Regions from separate parts of the Variovorax sp. 10N412 genome, predicted to be linked through region 1. Evidence: predicted binding sites of a transcription regulator. Region 1 holds the regulator's gene; each other region holds the start of a gene.
The links. The regulator sigma-54, encoded in region 1, starts transcription at its own class of promoters, with help from an activator protein. The targets are predictions, from matches to a motif close to TGGCANGNAANCTGCTTT.

Region 1 (4,109 bases):
AGCCGCCTGGTGGCGCGCGGCCTGAAGAAGAGCTATGGCAGCCGCACGGTGGTGAAGGACGTCTCGCTCGACGTGCAGAAGGGCGAAGTGGTTGGGCTGCTCGGGCCCAACGGCGCGGGCAAGACCACGTCGTTCTACATGATCGTGGGGCTGGTGCGTGCCGACGCGGGCCAGATCACCATCGACGGCGAGCCCATCGCGCACATGCCGATCCACCGGCGCGCCCGCATGGGCCTGAGCTACCTGCCGCAGGAAGCCTCGATCTTCCGCAAGCTCACGGTCGAGGAAAACGTGCGCGCCGTGCTGGAGCTGCAGAGCGAGCCCGACGCCAACGGCAAGATGGCGCCGCTGTCCAGGCAGCACATCGAGGAGCGCCTGTCCGAACTGTTGTCCGACCTGCGGGTCGATCACCTGCGCGATTCGCCCGCGCTGGCGCTGTCGGGCGGCGAGCGCCGCCGCGTGGAGATTGCACGCGCGCTGGCCACGCAGCCGCGCTTCATCCTGCTGGACGAGCCCTTCGCCGGCATCGACCCGATCGCGGTGATCGAGATCCAGCGGATCATCAGTTTCCTGAAGGAACGCGGCATCGGCGTGCTCATCACCGACCACAACGTGCGTGAGACGCTGGGCATCTGCGACCACGCGTTCATCATCAGCGACGGGCATGTGCTGGCACAAGGCACGCCTTCGGAGATCGTCGACAACGCCGAGGTACGACGCGTCTACCTTGGCGAGCACTTCCGGATGTAAGGGCGGGTGGGCTCTCCATGAAGCAAGGGCTGTCCCTTCGCGTCTCGCAGCACCTGGCATTGACGCCGCAGCTGCAACAGTCGATCCGGCTGCTGCAGCTCTCCACGCTCGAACTGAGCCAGGAGGTCGAGCAGATGCTGGACGAGAACCCGTTCCTCGAACGCACCGCGGAAGAGGCGGCGCGCGAGGAATTCGGGCTCGACGCGGCCGATGCGCCGGTCCCGCGCGATGACGGCGGCGGCGATGGAGGCGACGGCATCGAAGGTGAAAGCGACTTCGCGCCGCCGGCGGCCAGCACCTCTCCTTCTTCCACCGAGACGACGACCAGCACCGCCGACTCCGACGGCCCGGCCACGGAAATCACCGAGCGCGAGCCCGACTGGGAAGGCGACGGCACCGTCGACATGGCCGCGCCCGACGACAGCGAGTGGGGCAGCGACGCCCCCGCGCGCCAGAACAATCTGGGCGACGACGAGCGCGCCGACGCCACCGAGCTCGCGCGCAGCCAGGAGTCGCTGCAGTCGTTCCTGCACCGCCAGGCGCTGAGCCTGCGCCTGAACGAGAACGACAGCGCCGCGCTGCGCTTCCTGATCGAGTCGCTCAACGACGACGGCTACCTCGAAGACTCGCTGCCCGCGCTGGCCTCGGGCCTGGCCGGCGACGACAACGACCAGTTCGACGACCTCGTGCACCACTTCCAGGTGGCGCTCGGCCTGCTGCAGAGCCTGGAGCCCGTGGGCGTGGGCGCGCGCGACCTGGGCGAATGCCTGGGCATCCAGCTGCGCGCGCTGGCCCGCCAGGACGAGACCGAGCAGGAACAGCTGGTCCGCAAGACCGCCATGGCCGTGTGCAAGCAGTCGATGGAACTCTTGGCGCGTCGCGACTTCAAGCGCCTGGCCACGCTCACCCGCACCAGCGAAGAGTTGGTGCGCCTGGCGCTGCAGATCATCGCGCGGCTGGAGCCCAAGCCGGGCCGGCGCTTCGTGGACGTGGAGCGCAACATCGTGGTGCCGGACGTGATCGTCACCAAGACCGGCCGCGGCACCAACATCAAGTTCCGCGTCATGCTGAATCCGGAGGTCATGCCGCGCCTGCGCGTGCACGACATCTACGCGGGCGCTCTCAAGGCGCACAAGGGCGAGGGCAGCCAGGCGCTGTCGCAGCGGCTGCAGGAGGCGCGCTGGTTCATCAAGAACATCCAGCAGCGCTTCGACACCATCCTGCGCGTGAGCAACGCCATCGTCGAGCGGCAGAAGAGCTACTTCGTGCACGGCGAGCTCGCGATGCGCCCGCTGGTGCTGCGCGAGATTGCCGACGAGCTGGGCCTGCACGAGTCGACCATCTCGCGCGTGACCACGGCCAAGTACATGTCCACGCCGTTCGGCACGGTCGAGCTCAAGTACTTCTTCGGCTCGGCGCTGGGCACCGAGACCGGCGGCAATGCGTCGAGCACCGCGGTGCGCGCGCTCATCAAGCAGTTCGTCAGCTCGGAAAGCATCAAGAAGCCGCTGTCGGACAGCCAGATTTCCGAGATGCTGAAAGAGCAGGGCATCGAGTGCGCGCGCCGCACCGTGGCCAAGTACCGCGAGGCGCTGCGCATCGCGCCCGCCAACCTGCGCAAGGCGCTGTAGCAAGCCGACCATGAGCCCTGGCCGCCAGCATCCGATGTCGCGCCGGGGGCTCGGGTTCTTCGCCTTGGTGGCCGTGCTGCTGTTCGCCGGCTGCGCCACCTTGCCCGACGAGGCGCCGCGCCCCGCCGTCAAGGCCATGGCCGTGTCGGCCGATACCGCCCTGGGCAAGATCGCGCTGGCGGCCCAGCCCGACCCTGACCTGAGCGGCTTTCGGCTCATGCCCGGCGGCGACTTCGCCTTCGATACCCGCATCCAGCTGGCGCGCCGCGCCCAGCGCACGCTCGACGTGCAGTACTACCAGATCGAGAACGACGAGACCGGCCGCTACCTGTTGCGCACCCTGCGCGACGCCGCGCTGCGCGGTGTGCGGGTGCGCCTGCTGATGGACGACCTCTACACCTCGGGCGAGGACGAGCTGCTGCTGGCCTTTGCCGCCACGCCCAACGTCGAGCTGCGCCTGTTCAACCCGTTCCCGGCCGGGCGCGGCAGCATCCTGAAGCGCTTTACCGCCTCGCTGTTCGACTTCAGCCGCGTGAACCGCCGCATGCACAACAAGCTGTTCATCGCCGACGGCGCGATGGCGGTGGCGGGCGGGCGCAACATCGGCAACCAGTACTTCCGGCGCACCGCGGGCGAGAACTTCCTCGACCTCGACACCTTCGTGACCGGCGCGCTCATACCGCGGCTGGGCAGCCTGTTCGACCAGTACTGGAACAGCGTCTACGTGCGGCCCATCGGCTCCGTGGTGCGCACCGATGTGCCGCGCGACGAACTGCAGCCCCGCTTCGAGGCCGCCACCGGCCCCGACACCACGCCACCCCCGCCGCCCCCCGCGCCCAACGACCTGCTCGGCTACAGCCCGATGGCGGACGACCTGAACACCGGCAAGCTCAACCTGATCTGGACCCTGGCCGAGGCCTACGCCGATTCGCCCGACCGCGTGATCGGCAAGACGGCTTCCTACGGCGGCGTGCCGCTGCTGGACGTCGACAGCGTGCGCTACAACGTGGTCGAGCAGATGCGCCGTGCGCGCTCCGAGGTGACCATCGTCTCACCGTACCTGATTCCCGGCGCCACCGGGCTGGAGGTGATGCGCGAGATTCGCCGGCGCAACGTGAAGATCAGCGTGGTCACCAACTCGCTGGCCGCCACCGACGAGCCGCTGGTGCACACCGCCTACCGCCGCTACCGGCCCGACATGCTCAAGCTGGGCGCCGACCTGTACGAGCTGAGTTCCAGCCGCACCCGGCGCAGCGTGCGGCTCGGGCTGTTCGGCACCTCGGTGGGGCGGCTGCATGCCAAGTCGGCGGTGATCGACCGGCGCACGCTGTTCGTCGGCTCGATGAATTTCGACCCGCGCTCCGAGTCGGCCAACACCGAGATCGGGCTGATCATCCACAGCCCCGAAATGGCGCAGCAGATGCTCAAGCTGCTCGACGTGCTCAAGCAGCAGGGCGCCTACCGGCTGCGCTTTGCCGAGGGCAGCAACGAGTCGCGCATCGAGTGGACCAGCGACGACGCCGGCAAGCTCACCGTGCTGACCGAGGAGCCTGACTCGGGCTTGTGGGACCGCACGATGCTCGAGATTTTGGCGCCGCTGACGCCCGAAAGCCTGCTCTAGCGGTGCGCTTGCCGCCCGTCACTTGCCGCTGACGGCCGACCACACCAGCCGCAGGCCCAGCAGTCCCATCACGCCGCCCGCGGCGCGGTCGATCCAGGCCTTGTAGC
Region 2 (4,109 bases), on a different contig from region 1:
CTGGTTCGGGGGAAAGCTGCCTTCGGCGTCCAGCTGCGTGTAGGCCAGCTCGGTCTCGCCGATGCTCGCGGTGGAGGTGCCCAGGATCAGCGCGATGCGCGATGCGCCGTACTTCTCGCGTGCGGCGGCCACCGCCTCGATGAAGCCGTCGGCCTGCAGGCCCATGAACGCCAGCCGGTTGTTGCGGCAGTCCCACTGCGCGAGCGGCCCGGGCAGGCGCACCTCTTCGATGCCGTCGACGCGGCCGATCCAGGTCGGCAGCGGTGCGTCGCCGAAGTCATTGGCGCGCAGGCCGCTGCGCGACTGCGCCAGCGCGTCGGCCAGCGCTTCCTTGCCGACGCCGACCGCGGAGGTCGCCGTGAAGGCGCTGATTTGGAGGGGGGGAATTCGGGACGGCACGATCTTGTAGGTGGGCTTGCTGACAACGGGGGCTCCAGAAGGGAGCGCAAGAAAAGGAAACAAAAAGGAGCAAAAGCGAATGTATACGCGAACAGCCTACCAGTTGCGGGCTGCGCGGGACGTCGGTCGTGTCCTATACGGCCGGGCGCCTGGAGGCCGTCCGGCGGGCGGTTGAACGCGGCTTCAGCGGGGCTTCAAAGCCGTCTCAAGGCCGGTCCGCAGGCCCGGCGACGGCGGTGAGCCGCGAGGCCAGCGCCACCAGCACCAGCACCGGCACGCCCAGCAGCGCGGTGGCGGTGAAGAAGGTGCTGTAGCCGTAGGCGTCGACGAAGACGCCCGAGTAGCCGGCAATGAACTTGGGCAGCAGCAGCATCAGCGAGCTGAACAGCGCGTACTGCGTGGCCGAGTAGCTGATGTTCGTCAGGCTCGACAGGTAGGCGATGAAGGCCGCCGAGGCAATGCCCCCGGCCAGGTTGTCGGCCGAGACCACCGCGATGAGCGCCGTCAGGTCGTGCCCGCGCGAGGCCAGCCAGGCGAACAGCAGGTTGCTGGCCGCGCTGAGCACCGCGCCCAGCATCAGCACGCGCATCACGCCCAGGCGCATCGACAGCACGCCGCCCACGAAGGCGCCCGCCAGTGTCATGACCACGCCGTAGATCTTGCTGACCGTGGCCACCTCGTCCTTGGTGAAGCCCATGTCCACGTAGAACGGGTTGGCCATGATGCCCATCACCACGTCGCTGATGCGGTAGATGGCAATGAGCGAGAGGATCAGCACCGCCTGCCACTTGTAGCGGCGGATGAAGTCGGCAAAGGGCTCGACCAGCACGTTGCGCAGCCACTGCGCCGCGTTCTTCGCCGGGGCCAGCACGCGCCGCACCGGCTCGGGCGACAGCAGCACGGTGACGACGCCGACCGACATGGAGGCCGCCATGACCAGGTAGGCCGTCTTCCAGGCGCCGTTCTGGTAGGCCGCTGCACCTGTGGCTACCACGGCCGGTGCCACCTCGGCCCAGGCCGCGACCCACAGCACGCCCGCGCCGGCCCAGATCATCGCGAGCCGGTAGCCCGTCTGGTAGGCGGCGGCCAGCGCGGCCTGCTTGCGCGTCTCGGCCGATTCGATGCGAAAGGCGTCCAGCGCGATGTCCTGCGTGGCCGAGCCGAAGGCCACCAGCAGCGCGCACCAGATCAGCGGCTTGAGCCCCAGGCGCGGGTCGTTCATGGCCATGCCGACCAGCCCCACGATCACCACGCCCTGCGCCAGCAGCAGCCAGCCGCGCCGGCGCCCGAGCAGCGTGGTCAGCGGCGGCAGCGGCAGGCGGTCGACCAGCGGCGCCCAGACCCACTTGAAGCCGTAGGCCAGCCCGACCCAGCTCAGGTAGCCGATGGTGGTGCGGTCGATGCCCGCCTCGCGCAGGCGAAAGCTCAGCGTACCCAGCACCAGCAGCAGCGGCAGGCCGGCGGAGAAACCCAGCGCCAGCATGCGCAGCGTGGCGGGTTCGAGGTAGACCTTCAGCGCGTCGCGCCAGGGTGGTTGGGGGGCGGTGGGGGTTTCGGCGGGCGTGGCGGACATGAGCTTCGGATTGTCCATGAGCGCCCGGGGTCATCGCGGAGCGCGTTTGTCTTCATTTGTTCCTATGATCCCGCCCCTATGTGCACACGATGCGACCGCTCCGAATTTGCCGCGCCCGCCATGGCGTCGCCCTGGAACCCCCGGCGGGCCTTCCTGCTGGCTGCCGCCGGCGCGGCCCTGAGCGGCCCTGCCCTGGCGCAGGTCAACGTCGGCAACGCCTCGATGGCGCGCAACCTCGTGCCCGCCGACAAGATCGAGGCGGCGGGCGTGCAGCAGTACGGCCAACTGCTCGAACAGGCGCGCGCCAAGGGCGCACTCGCGGGCGACGGCAACCCGCAGCTGCAGCGCCTGCGCACCATCGCCAACCGCCTGATTCCCTTCGCCATGCCGTGGAACTCGCGTGCCCGCGAATGGAAGTGGGAGGTCAACCTGATCGGCAGCAAGCAGATCAACGCCTTCTGCATGCCCGGCGGCAAGATCGCCTTCTTCACCGGCATCCTCGACCAGCTCAAGCTGAGCGACGACGAGGTCGCCATGGTCATGGGCCACGAGATGGCCCACGCACTGCGCGAGCATGCGCGCGCCCGCATGGCCAAGAGCGCGGGCACCGGGGCGGCGCTCTCCATCGGTGCGCAGCTGCTCGGGCTGGGGCAGGTGGGCGACCTGGCGGCGCGCGCGGGCACGCAGCTCATCACGCTCAAGTTCAGCCGCGGCGACGAAACCGAGGCCGACCTGGTGGGGCTCGAGCTCGCCGCCCGCGCGGGCTATGACCCGAAGGCATCGGTGTCGCTGTGGCAGAAGATGGCCACGGCGTCGAAGAACCAGGGCGGGCTGAGCTTCCTGTCGACGCACCCGAGCGGGCCGGACCGCATCGCAAAGCTGGAAGCGAACCTGCCGAAGGTGGAGAAGCTCTACCGGGACGCGAAGAAGACCTGAGCTTCCGTCTTTCTCCCTCCCCCGCTGGGGGAGGGCAGGGGGTTGGGGCACGACGGCCTCCGAAAAACCGCGGCGCCTGATCGAAGGCCTGCCCCCATCCCGGCCTTCCCCCGGAAGGGGAAGGAGCAAATCCGAACCTGCATTCCCGCCTTGCTCCCTCCCCTCCCGGGGGAGGGTTGGGGTGGGGGCACGACGGCCTCTGAAAAGGAGCGGCGCCTCATCGAAGGCCTGCCCCCATCCCAGCCTTCCCCCGGAAGGGGAAGGAGCAAATCCCCGCCTGATCTGAACCACGCCGCGGCACGCTCCCGCTGGCACGCCGCTTGCATCTCAACTTGTACACATGTTTGGATGCCTGATGATGGTGCATGAAGAAAACGGATCTCCCGCCGCCGCCTGGATCGCGAAATTCGCCTTCCCCGTCGTGGACGCACGGGCCGGCGACTCCCTCGGGTTCGCCCTGTCGCTCGCCGGCCTGCGCTTCGCGGTCAAGGACAACATCGACGTGGCCGGCGTGCCCACCACCGCCGCCTGCCCGGCCTTCGACCGCCACCCCACGGTCCACGCGGCCGTGGTGCAGCGCCTGCTCGAAGCCGGTGCATCGCTGGCCGGCAAGACCAACCTCGACCAGTTCGCCTGCGGCCTGAACGGCACGCGCTCGCCCTATGGCGAGGTGCCCAACGCCTTCGACGCGCGCTACGTGTCGGGCGGCTCCAGCTCGGGCTCGGCCTACCTGGTGGCCGCCGGCGAGGTCGACTTCGCGCTCGGCACCGACACCGCAGGCTCGGGCCGCGTGCCGGCCGGGCTCAACAACATCGTCGGCCTGAAGCCTTCGCGCGGCCTGCTGAGCACCTTCGGCGTGGTGCCGGCCGCGCAGAGCGCGGACTGCGTCTCCATCTTCGCGACCACCGTCGCCACCGCCGTCGACGTGCTGCTGGCCGCCGCCGGCCACGACGCGCGCGACCCGTACTCGCGCAACCTGGGCCTGGCCCGCAAGCCGCTGCCCGTGCGCTTCTCCTTCGGCGTGCCCGACACGCTGAACTTCTTCGGCGACACCGGCGCCGAGCAGGCCTTCAACGACGCCACCGCGCGGCTGCTGGCCATGGGCGGCTCGCCCGTCACCATTGCCTACGCGCCGCTCGCCGAGGCCGCCGCGCTGCTGTACGAAAGCGCGCTGGTCGCCGAGCGCTACGCCGCGGTGCGC
Region 3 (4,109 bases), on a different contig from region 1:
CTCGGGGCTGTCTTCCGTGCCGTCGAGCCACTCGGGCGACCAGATGCGGTTGAGGTTGTGCACGATCTGGCGGCTGTCGTAGGGCGACTCTTCCTTGAACGACTCGTAGGCGTCGATGTTGGCGAAGGCCACGGTGAGCGTGCCGATCTTGGGGCGCACGTTGTTGTCCAGCAGGTGCGTGGCGGCCGTCATGCCGCAGATCTCGTTGCCGTGCGTGAGCGCGTTGATCAGCACGTGCGGGCCGGGCTTGCCGGACTCGAAGCGGTGCACGTAGTCGATGCCGACGTTGCCCTTGCGGTAGGCGGAGAGATCGCGGGGGAGGACTTCGAGGGCGGGGGGAGATTGGGTCATGAGGCTGTGGGGAGTGGACGAAGCAGCAGGCAAGTTTGCTACAGATAGCCGTTTCGCGCCTCGCACGCCGCCAGGGCCCATTACCAGTTCACCTCCCGCTCCGGCGTCGCCGAAATGTGGTGGATCGACAGGTCCGCCCCGTCGAATTCCTCTTCCTGCGTGAGCCGCAGCCCCACCGCCTTCTTCAGCGCGCCGTACACCGCCCAGCCCGCCAGGCCCGCCCACGCCACCCCCATCACCGTGCCGATGAGCTGCGCCCACAGGTTCACCCCGCCGATGCCGCCCAACGCCTGCGTGCCGAAGATGCCCGCGGCGATGCCGCCCCAGGTGCCGCACAGGCCGTGCAGCGGCCACACGCCGAGCACGTCGTCGATCTTCCATTTGTTCTGCACCAGCGTGAACATGCTGACGAAGATGGCGCCGGCCACGCCGCCCACCACCAGCGCGCCCAGCGGGTGCATCAGGTCGGAGCCCGCGCACACGGCCACCAGACCCGCGAGCGGGCCGTTGTAGACGAAACCCGGGTCGTTCTTGCCCATGGCCAGGGCCACCAGCGTGCCGCCGACCATCGCCATCAGCGAGTTGACGGCCACCAGCCCCGAGATCTTGTCGATGCTCTGCGCGCTCATCACGTTGAAGCCGAACCAGCCCACGCACAGCACCCACGCGCCCAGCGCCAGGAACGGAATGTTCGACGGCGGATGCGCGCTGAGCGAGCCGTCGCCGCGGTAGCGGTTGCGGCGCGCGCCCAGCAGCAGCACGGCCGGCAGCGCGAGCCAGCCGCCCACGGCGTGCACGACCACGGAACCGGCGAAGTCATGGAACTCGTGCCCCGTGAGCGAGGCGATCCAGCCCTGGATGCCGAAGTGCCGGTTCCAGGCAATGCCTTCGTACAGCGGATAGACGAAGCCGACGATCACCGCCGTGGCGATGAGCTGCGGCCAGAACTTGGCGCGCTCGGCAATGCCGCCCGAGATGATGGCCGGGATGGCCGCCGCGAAGGTGAGCAGGAAGAAGAACTTCACCAGCTCGTAGCCGCTTCGTGCCGCCAGTTCGGTGGCGCTCACGAAGAAATGCGTGCCGTAGGCCACGCCATAGCCCACCAGGAAGTACACGATGGTCGACACCGAGAAGTCGACCAGGATCTTCACGAGCGCATTGACCTGGTTCTTCTTGCGCACGGTGCCCAGTTCGAGAAAGGCAAAACCGGCGTGCATGGCCAACACCATGATGGCGCCGAGAAGAATGAACAGCGCGTCAGCGCCCTGTTTGAGTGCGTCCATGGAAGCTTCTTGCAGTTTTTGGTTTGAATTGGTGCGTCGCACCCGAATCACGCGGAGCGGCAGCCAAACCAAGCAAAAATGGTGCCTGATGGCTCTTTGATGGTGCGAAATGAACCAAACAAGGGCCTTCCGGGCCCTTCGCGCACCGGATCAGCCCGTGCCGGCGCGCAGCGCGTCACGGTAGCGGCGGCTGCAGGGCACGGTGGTGCCGTCGTGCATGTGCAGCCGGGCGTCGCCGCCGTCGAGCGGCTCGATTTCCTTGATGCGGCCCAGGTTGACCGCATGGCTGCGGTGCACGCGCGCGAAGGTGGCGGGGTCGAGCTGGGCCAGGAAGTCGGTGAGCGTGGCGCGCAGCAGGTAGTCGTGGCCGTTCACATGCAGGCCGACATAGTTGCCTTCGGCCTGCAGCCAGTCGATGTCGGTGGCGGCAATGAGGAATTCGCGGCGCAGCTTGCGCACCAGGAAGCGCTCGGGCCGGGCGAGCGGCGGCGGCGGCGATGGCGATGTCGCGGGCGCATCCGGCACGGAGGGCTCGGCTCCCTCCGGTTCCGACTGCACCTGGTGCGGCACCGGCACATGGGACACGCCCTCCTCCGGCGCATCGAGCACCCGCGCCTCCCCCTGCAGGCGCAGCAGGAACAGCCGGTACGCCCAGATGCCGAAGACGATGCTGGCGTAAGCGCGCACGTCCTTCAGGTACTCGTAGCCCCACTGCGCGGCCCAGCCGGCAAAGTCGTAGTGCGCGCCGGCCAGGGCGTAGACCAGCGCCCTCAGCCCGAACATGCCCGCCACGTGGGCCAGGCTGAACGCCACGCTGCCCGCCGCATGCAACACCACAAAGCGCGCCAGATGGCCGCGAACCAGCGGCGACAGCCGGCGCTCGATGAAGACCAGCGCAGGCACCAGCAGCAACAGCATCAGGTGGCTCGAAACTTCCCAGGCGATGACCTCCCAGTTGGCGGCCGGCACGGCGCGGGTGCGCATGTCGACGATGGCCACCATCGTGCCGAACACGGCCTGCAACCCCATCAGCACGATCCAGAACGCCACCTCCACGGGACGGCGGATCGGCTCGTAGCGTTCGTACAGGTTCTTGCGTGGGTCGCCCATGGGCTGGAATTCTCGCGAAAAGGGGCCCAGGGGCGGCCGGGTTTCGTCCCTCCGGGCCACCGCTCGTCACAAAGCGGGGGCGGTCCGTCCCACAGGTGCGCCGCGCAGCGTCCATGGGCCGGAGCATCGCGGCTTCTTTGCTTCGAGGAGCCTGCGATGAGCACCACCACCACCCCGGACGCCCGCCGTCACGACATCGACGCCCTGCGCGCCATGGCCTTCCTGTTCGTCATCCTGTATCACGTGGGCATGTACTACGTGGCCGGCTGGCACTGGCACCTGAAGAGTCCGCATGCCGCCGAATGGCTGCAATGGCCGATGGTGGCGCTCAACCTCTGGCGCATGGACCTGGTGTTCTTGGTCTCGGGCGTCTCGCTCGGCTTCCTGAGCCGGGGCCAGGGCACCTGGGCGCTGCTGCGCAGCCGGGGCGTGCGGCTGATGCTGCCGCTGGCCTTCGGCATGGCGGTGATCGTGCCGTACCAGGCCTATGCCCAGGGCGTGGCCAACGGGCTGGTGGCGCCGGGCTTCGGCGCCTTCCTGCTGCGCTACCTGCCGATGACCGCGCCCTGGCCCAGGCAGGCCTTCGACGGCGCGGAATTCGGCATCACATGGAACCACCTCTGGTACCTGCCCTACCTGTTCGCGTACACGGCGCTGGTCGCGCTGACGCTGCCGCTGTGGCGTTGCGCCGCCGGGCAGTGGCTGCGCCGCGCGTTCAACGGGCTGCGCGGCTGGAGGCTGCTGTTGCTGCCGGTGGTGCCGTTGCTTGTCTTCACCATGCTGCTGGCCGCGCGCTTTCCGGGCACCCACAACTTCGTGCGCGACTTTCATTTGCACAGCATCTACTTCACGCTGTTTCTCTACGGCTACTGGATGGGCCTGGACACGGGGGTATGGAAGGAACTGGAGCGGCTGCGCCGCGTGTCGCTGGCGCTGGCCGTGGCGGTGATCGCCGTGTTCATCGCACTGCGCGCCGGCGCGAAGGGTCCGGTGACGGGCCCGGTGGCCGACCTGCTGCGCGTGCTCTACCTGTGGCTGATGGTCGCCACCATCCTGGGCCACGCCCATCGCCACCTGAACCGGCCGTGGCCGTGGCTGCGTTGGGCCAACGAGTCGGTGTACCCGTGGTACGTGCTGCACCAGACGCTGATCGTCGTCGGCATCACCGTGCTGGCACCGCTCGCACTCGGCCCGGTCGTCGAGCCCGCCCTGCTGGTGGCGTCGACGCTTGCAGGTTGCTGGCTGCTGACCGACGGGCTGATCCGCCGCGTCAGCTTCCTACGGCCGCTGTTCGGGCTGAAGCGCGCGAAGAAGCCTGGGCAGCCGGCTTCGCCGCAGCCACTTTCGGATCGTCCACCGGAACCA
Region 4 (4,109 bases), on a different contig from region 1:
GTATGGTGCGGCGCAGAAGTAGGCCGGCACATCCACCGATCGGTCGCGAAGCGCCCGCCCAGGCTGGCCACGGCAGCGCTTTCCAGCGCCTCGCCGATGCTCATGCCCGGCAGCAGGCCGGCGAAGCGCTGCGCGAGCATCGACTTGCCCGAACCGGGCTCGCCCATCATCAGCAGGCTGTGGCCGCCGGCCGCCGCGATCTCCAGCGCCCGCTTGGCGCCCGCGTGGCCCTTGACGTCGCACAGGTCGGCGTAGCGCGGTGCGGCCGCGCCGGGCGCGGCCTCGACCCGGGCCCAGCCATCGTCGGAGGCCGGCTCGGGAAGTTGCGCGGCCGCGTCGGCGTCGGGCATGAACTGCCGCACCACGTCCAGCAGGTGCCGGGCGCCGTACACCTCGCTGCCGGGCACCAGTGCGGCTTCCTGTGCACTGTCCATGGGCAGCACCAAACGGGTGGCCACGCCCCGCGTGTGCAGTGCCAGCGCCATGGCCAGCGCACCGCGAACGGGCCGGAGTTCCCCGGAAAGCGACAGCTCCCCGGCGAATTCGTGGCCGGCGAGCCGGGCGTTGTCGATCTGCCCGCTGGCCGCCAGGATGGCCATGGCCATGGGGAGGTCGAAGCGGCCGGAGTCCTTGGGCAGGTCGGCCGGCGCCAGATTCACGGTGATGCGCTTGTTGTTGGGAAACTCCAGCCCGGCGTTCTGGATGGCCGAGCGCACCCGCTCGCGCGCCTCCTTGACCTCGGTTTCCACCAGCCCCACCAGCGTGAAGCTGGGCAGGCCGTTCGCCAGATGCACCTCAACCGTGACACTGGCTGCTTCCAGCCCCAGCAAAGCACGGCTTTGCACCAAAGACAGACTCATTGTTCTTGATCTCCCCAAGATGGTGCGCCCATCGGGGGCACGCCCGTGGTGCAGTTCCCGGAGAAACCGCCGCCACACGAAGCACCTGTTGTAACGATTTGGCGCTCGCTCAAGCCCGCGGGGAATGCTCTGCGGGCGGGCTTTTGAGCAGTTTGGCACGCTCCCTGCTTTGAGCCTCTCAGGTCCCCCAACACACTTTGCGAGGAGTTTCCCGATGACGTACCGCACCGCCGCCCAGGCGCTGATCGTTCTTGCCACGGCACTGACCGCTTCGGGCGCCGCCCTGGCGCAGGCCGCAACCGACGCTGCCGCGCCGGCCGCCGCTCCGGCCCCGAACCTCACGGGAAACATCTCGCTGACCACCAACTACAAGTTCCGTGGCCAGGACCAGGACATGCTGGGCAAGAACGACTACGCCAAGACCAAGGGCTTCAAGCCCGCCGTCCAGGGCGGCCTGGACTACGCCTTCGGCGACAGCGGCTTCTACGTGGGCAGCTGGAACTCCAGCGTCAACTGGCTCAAGGGCAACAGCATCGAGATGGACCTGTACGGCGGCTACAAGTTCAAGGCCGGCCCGCTGGACATGGACGTCGGTGCGCTCACCTACATCTACCCGGGCAACTCGTCGGGCAACACCACCGAGCTGTACGTTGCCGGCACCTACGCCAGCGAAACCCTCGGTTCGTTCACCGCCAAGTACTCGCACACCGTGTCGAAGGACTACTTCGGCTACGCCGGCAACAAGGCGGGCTCGGGCCTGAAGGGCACCAACACCGGCTACCTGAACCTGGCGTACAGCAAGGAAATCGTGCCCAAGGTCACGCTGAAGGCCGCCGTGGGCTACACGAACATGTCCAGCGACATCCGCAGCCTGGGCTACAAGAGCTATGTCGACTACAACGTCGGTGCGTCGTACGACTTCGGCAACGGCCTGTCGCTGACCGGCTCGGTGCAAGGCGCGAACAAGAAGAGCTCGTACCTCGCCGTGAGCAACCCGGGCGTGGACTACGGCTTCGGCACCTTCGGCCAGACGACGTACTCGCCGAACAAGGCGCGCTTCATCCTCACGCTGACGAAGACGCTCTAAGCACCAGAACAACGAGGTGCGGCCCAAGCTGCCGCACCGTTTCATTTCCATCCGCAGGAGAAAACTCATGAAGCTGGTCACAGCCATCATCAAACCGTTCAAGCTCGACGAGGTGCGCGAAGCACTGTCGGCCATCGGCGTGCAGGGGATCACCGTCACCGAGGTCAAGGGGTTCGGTCGCCAGAAAGGCCACACCGAGCTCTACCGCGGCGCCGAGTACGTGGTCGACTTCCTGCCCAAGGTCAAGATCGAAGCGGCCGTCTCCGACGACCTCGTCGATCGCGTGATCGAAGCCGTCGAGGGTGCTGCCCGCACCGGCAAGATCGGCGACGGCAAGATCTTTGTCTACAACCTCGAACAGGTCGTGCGCATCCGCACCGGCGAAACAGGTCGCGAAGCCCTCTGAACGAGTCCAGGCCCGAAAGAACAACGATTATGAAAAAACTGCTTGTCTCTCTTGCGTTCGGTTTGAGTGTGCTGGCTGCCGGCACCACCGCCCTTGCACAAACGCCCGCCGCCCCGGCCGAAGCGCCTGCCGCTTCGGCTCCCGCTGCCGCTGCACCCGCGGCGCCGGCCGCACCTGCTGCAGCCGACGCGGCACCTGCCGCTGCGGCAGCCGCGGCGCCCGCCGCCGCTCCGGCACCCAAGATCGACTCCGGCGACACCGCCTGGATGCTGACCTCCACGCTGCTCGTCATCCTGATGACCATTCCCGGCCTGGCGCTGTTCTACGGCGGCCTGGGCCGTTCGAAGAACATGCTGTCGGTGCTGATGCAGGTCTTCGTGATCTTCTCGCTGATCAGCATCCTGTGGGCCGTCTATGGCTACAGCATCGCGTTCTCGGGCGAAGGCAACTTCTTCGGGGGATTCGACAAGATCTTCATGAAGGGCATCACGCAGGAAACCTTCGGCGCGCTGACCACCATTCCTGAATACGTGTTCGTCGCGTTCCAGGGCACCTTCGCGGCCATCACCGTGGCGCTGATCGTTGGCGCGTTCGCGGAACGTGCCAAGTTCTCGGCCGTGCTGCTGTTCTCCGTGCTGTGGTTCACCTTCAGCTACGTGCCGATCGCCCACATCGTGTGGGGCGGCGGGCTGCTGGGCAAGGACGGCGCACTCGACTTCGCAGGCGGCACCGTGGTGCACATCAACGCCGGTGTGGCCGGCCTGGTCGGTGCCTACATGGTCGGCAAGCGCGTGGGCTACGGCAAGGAAGCGTTCACGCCGCACTCGCTCACGCTCACCATGGTCGGCGCTTCGCTGCTGTGGGTCGGCTGGTTCGGCTTCAACGCGGGTTCGGCAGGTGCTGCCAACGCGCTGGCCGGCCTGGCCTTCATCAACACGGTGCTCGCCACCGCTGCCGCCGCGCTGTCGTGGATCCTGGGTGAAAGCCTGCACAAGGGCAAGGCCTCGATGCTGGGCGCTGCGTCCGGTGCCGTTGCCGGCCTGGTGGCCGTCACGCCTGCCGCCGGTTTCGTCGGCCCGATGGGTTCGATCGTGCTGGGCTTGCTGGCCGGCCTGGTCTGCCTGTGGGGTGTGGGCGGCCTGAAGCGCATGCTCGGTGCCGACGACGCGTTCGACGTGTTCGGCGTGCATGGTGTGGGCGGCATCCTGGGTGCCATCCTGACCGGCGTGTTCGCAGCCAAGGGCCTGGGCGGCACCGGCGGCGCAACGCCCGACACCTTCGCGATGGGCGCACAGGTCTGGATCCAGATCAAGAGCGTGGCGCTCACGATCGTGTGGTCCGGCGTGGTGGCCTTCATCGCCTTCAAGATCGCCGACCTGACCATCGGCCTGCGTGTGTCGGAAGAAGAAGAGCGCGAAGGCCTCGACATTTCTTCCCACGGCGAAACCGCCTACAACCGCTGATCCCCTGTGGCGAGGCTGCCTTCGGGCAGCCCCGCCGCTGGCGATCCAAACGCATTCACAAGAACAATTCTTCGTCACGAGTTTTTCAAGCGAGGTCTCCTTTGGATGTTCAGCCCGCGAGCGCTCCGGCGTCAGCGGGCTTTTTTTTGCCTGTCGCTTTCATGGCCGGGGGCACAATGGCCGAACCATGTGGACCTCCATCGAAGACAGCCTCTGCGAGCTCGGCGAGTCGCCGTTCTGGCACCCTGAAGAACGCGCGCTCTACTGGCTCGACATTCCCGGCCGCGCGGTGC

Region 2: atzF (allophanate hydrolase) is a predicted target of sigma-54. The motif match lies at 3,218-3,235, and genes of this name have one in related genera.
Region 3: AC1DJH_RS13945 (ammonium transporter) is a predicted target of sigma-54. The motif match lies at 1,704-1,721, and genes of this name have one in related genera.
Region 4: AC1DJH_RS22310 (TorF family putative porin) is a predicted target of sigma-54. The motif match lies at 1,014-1,031, and genes of this name have one in related genera.

What each region holds. Positions count from the first base shown of each region.
Region 1 covers NZ_JBFTIO010000006.1:235,554-239,662, forward strand. Annotated here, with positions in the region: gene lptB (LPS export ABC transporter ATP-binding protein) at 1-750, shown strand, start outside; gene rpoN (RNA polymerase factor sigma-54) at 768-2,381, shown strand; gene AC1DJH_RS16975 (phospholipase D family protein) at 2,392-4,002, shown strand; gene AC1DJH_RS16980 (LysE family translocator) at 4,021-4,109, opposite strand, start outside.
Region 2 covers NZ_JBFTIO010000010.1:65,930-70,038, reverse strand. Annotated here, with positions in the region: gene AC1DJH_RS22075 (beta-ketoacyl-[acyl-carrier-protein] synthase family protein) at 1-399, opposite strand, end outside; gene AC1DJH_RS22070 (AmpG family muropeptide MFS transporter) at 605-1,990, opposite strand; gene AC1DJH_RS22065 (M48 family metallopeptidase) at 2,051-2,908, shown strand; gene atzF (allophanate hydrolase) at 3,249-4,109, shown strand, end outside.
Region 3 covers NZ_JBFTIO010000004.1:411,780-415,888, reverse strand. Annotated here, with positions in the region: gene AC1DJH_RS13950 (M14 family metallopeptidase) at 1-351, opposite strand, end outside; gene AC1DJH_RS13945 (ammonium transporter) at 432-1,634, opposite strand; gene AC1DJH_RS13940 (LytTR family DNA-binding domain-containing protein) at 1,785-2,744, opposite strand; gene AC1DJH_RS13935 (acyltransferase family protein) at 2,901-4,109, shown strand, end outside.
Region 4 covers NZ_JBFTIO010000010.1:113,139-117,247, reverse strand. Annotated here, with positions in the region: gene AC1DJH_RS22315 (YifB family Mg chelatase-like AAA ATPase) at 1-860, opposite strand, end outside; gene AC1DJH_RS22310 (TorF family putative porin) at 1,075-1,947, shown strand; gene glnK (P-II family nitrogen regulator) at 2,015-2,353, shown strand; gene AC1DJH_RS22300 (ammonium transporter) at 2,383-3,816, shown strand; gene AC1DJH_RS22295 (SMP-30/gluconolactonase/LRE family protein) at 4,004-4,109, shown strand, end outside.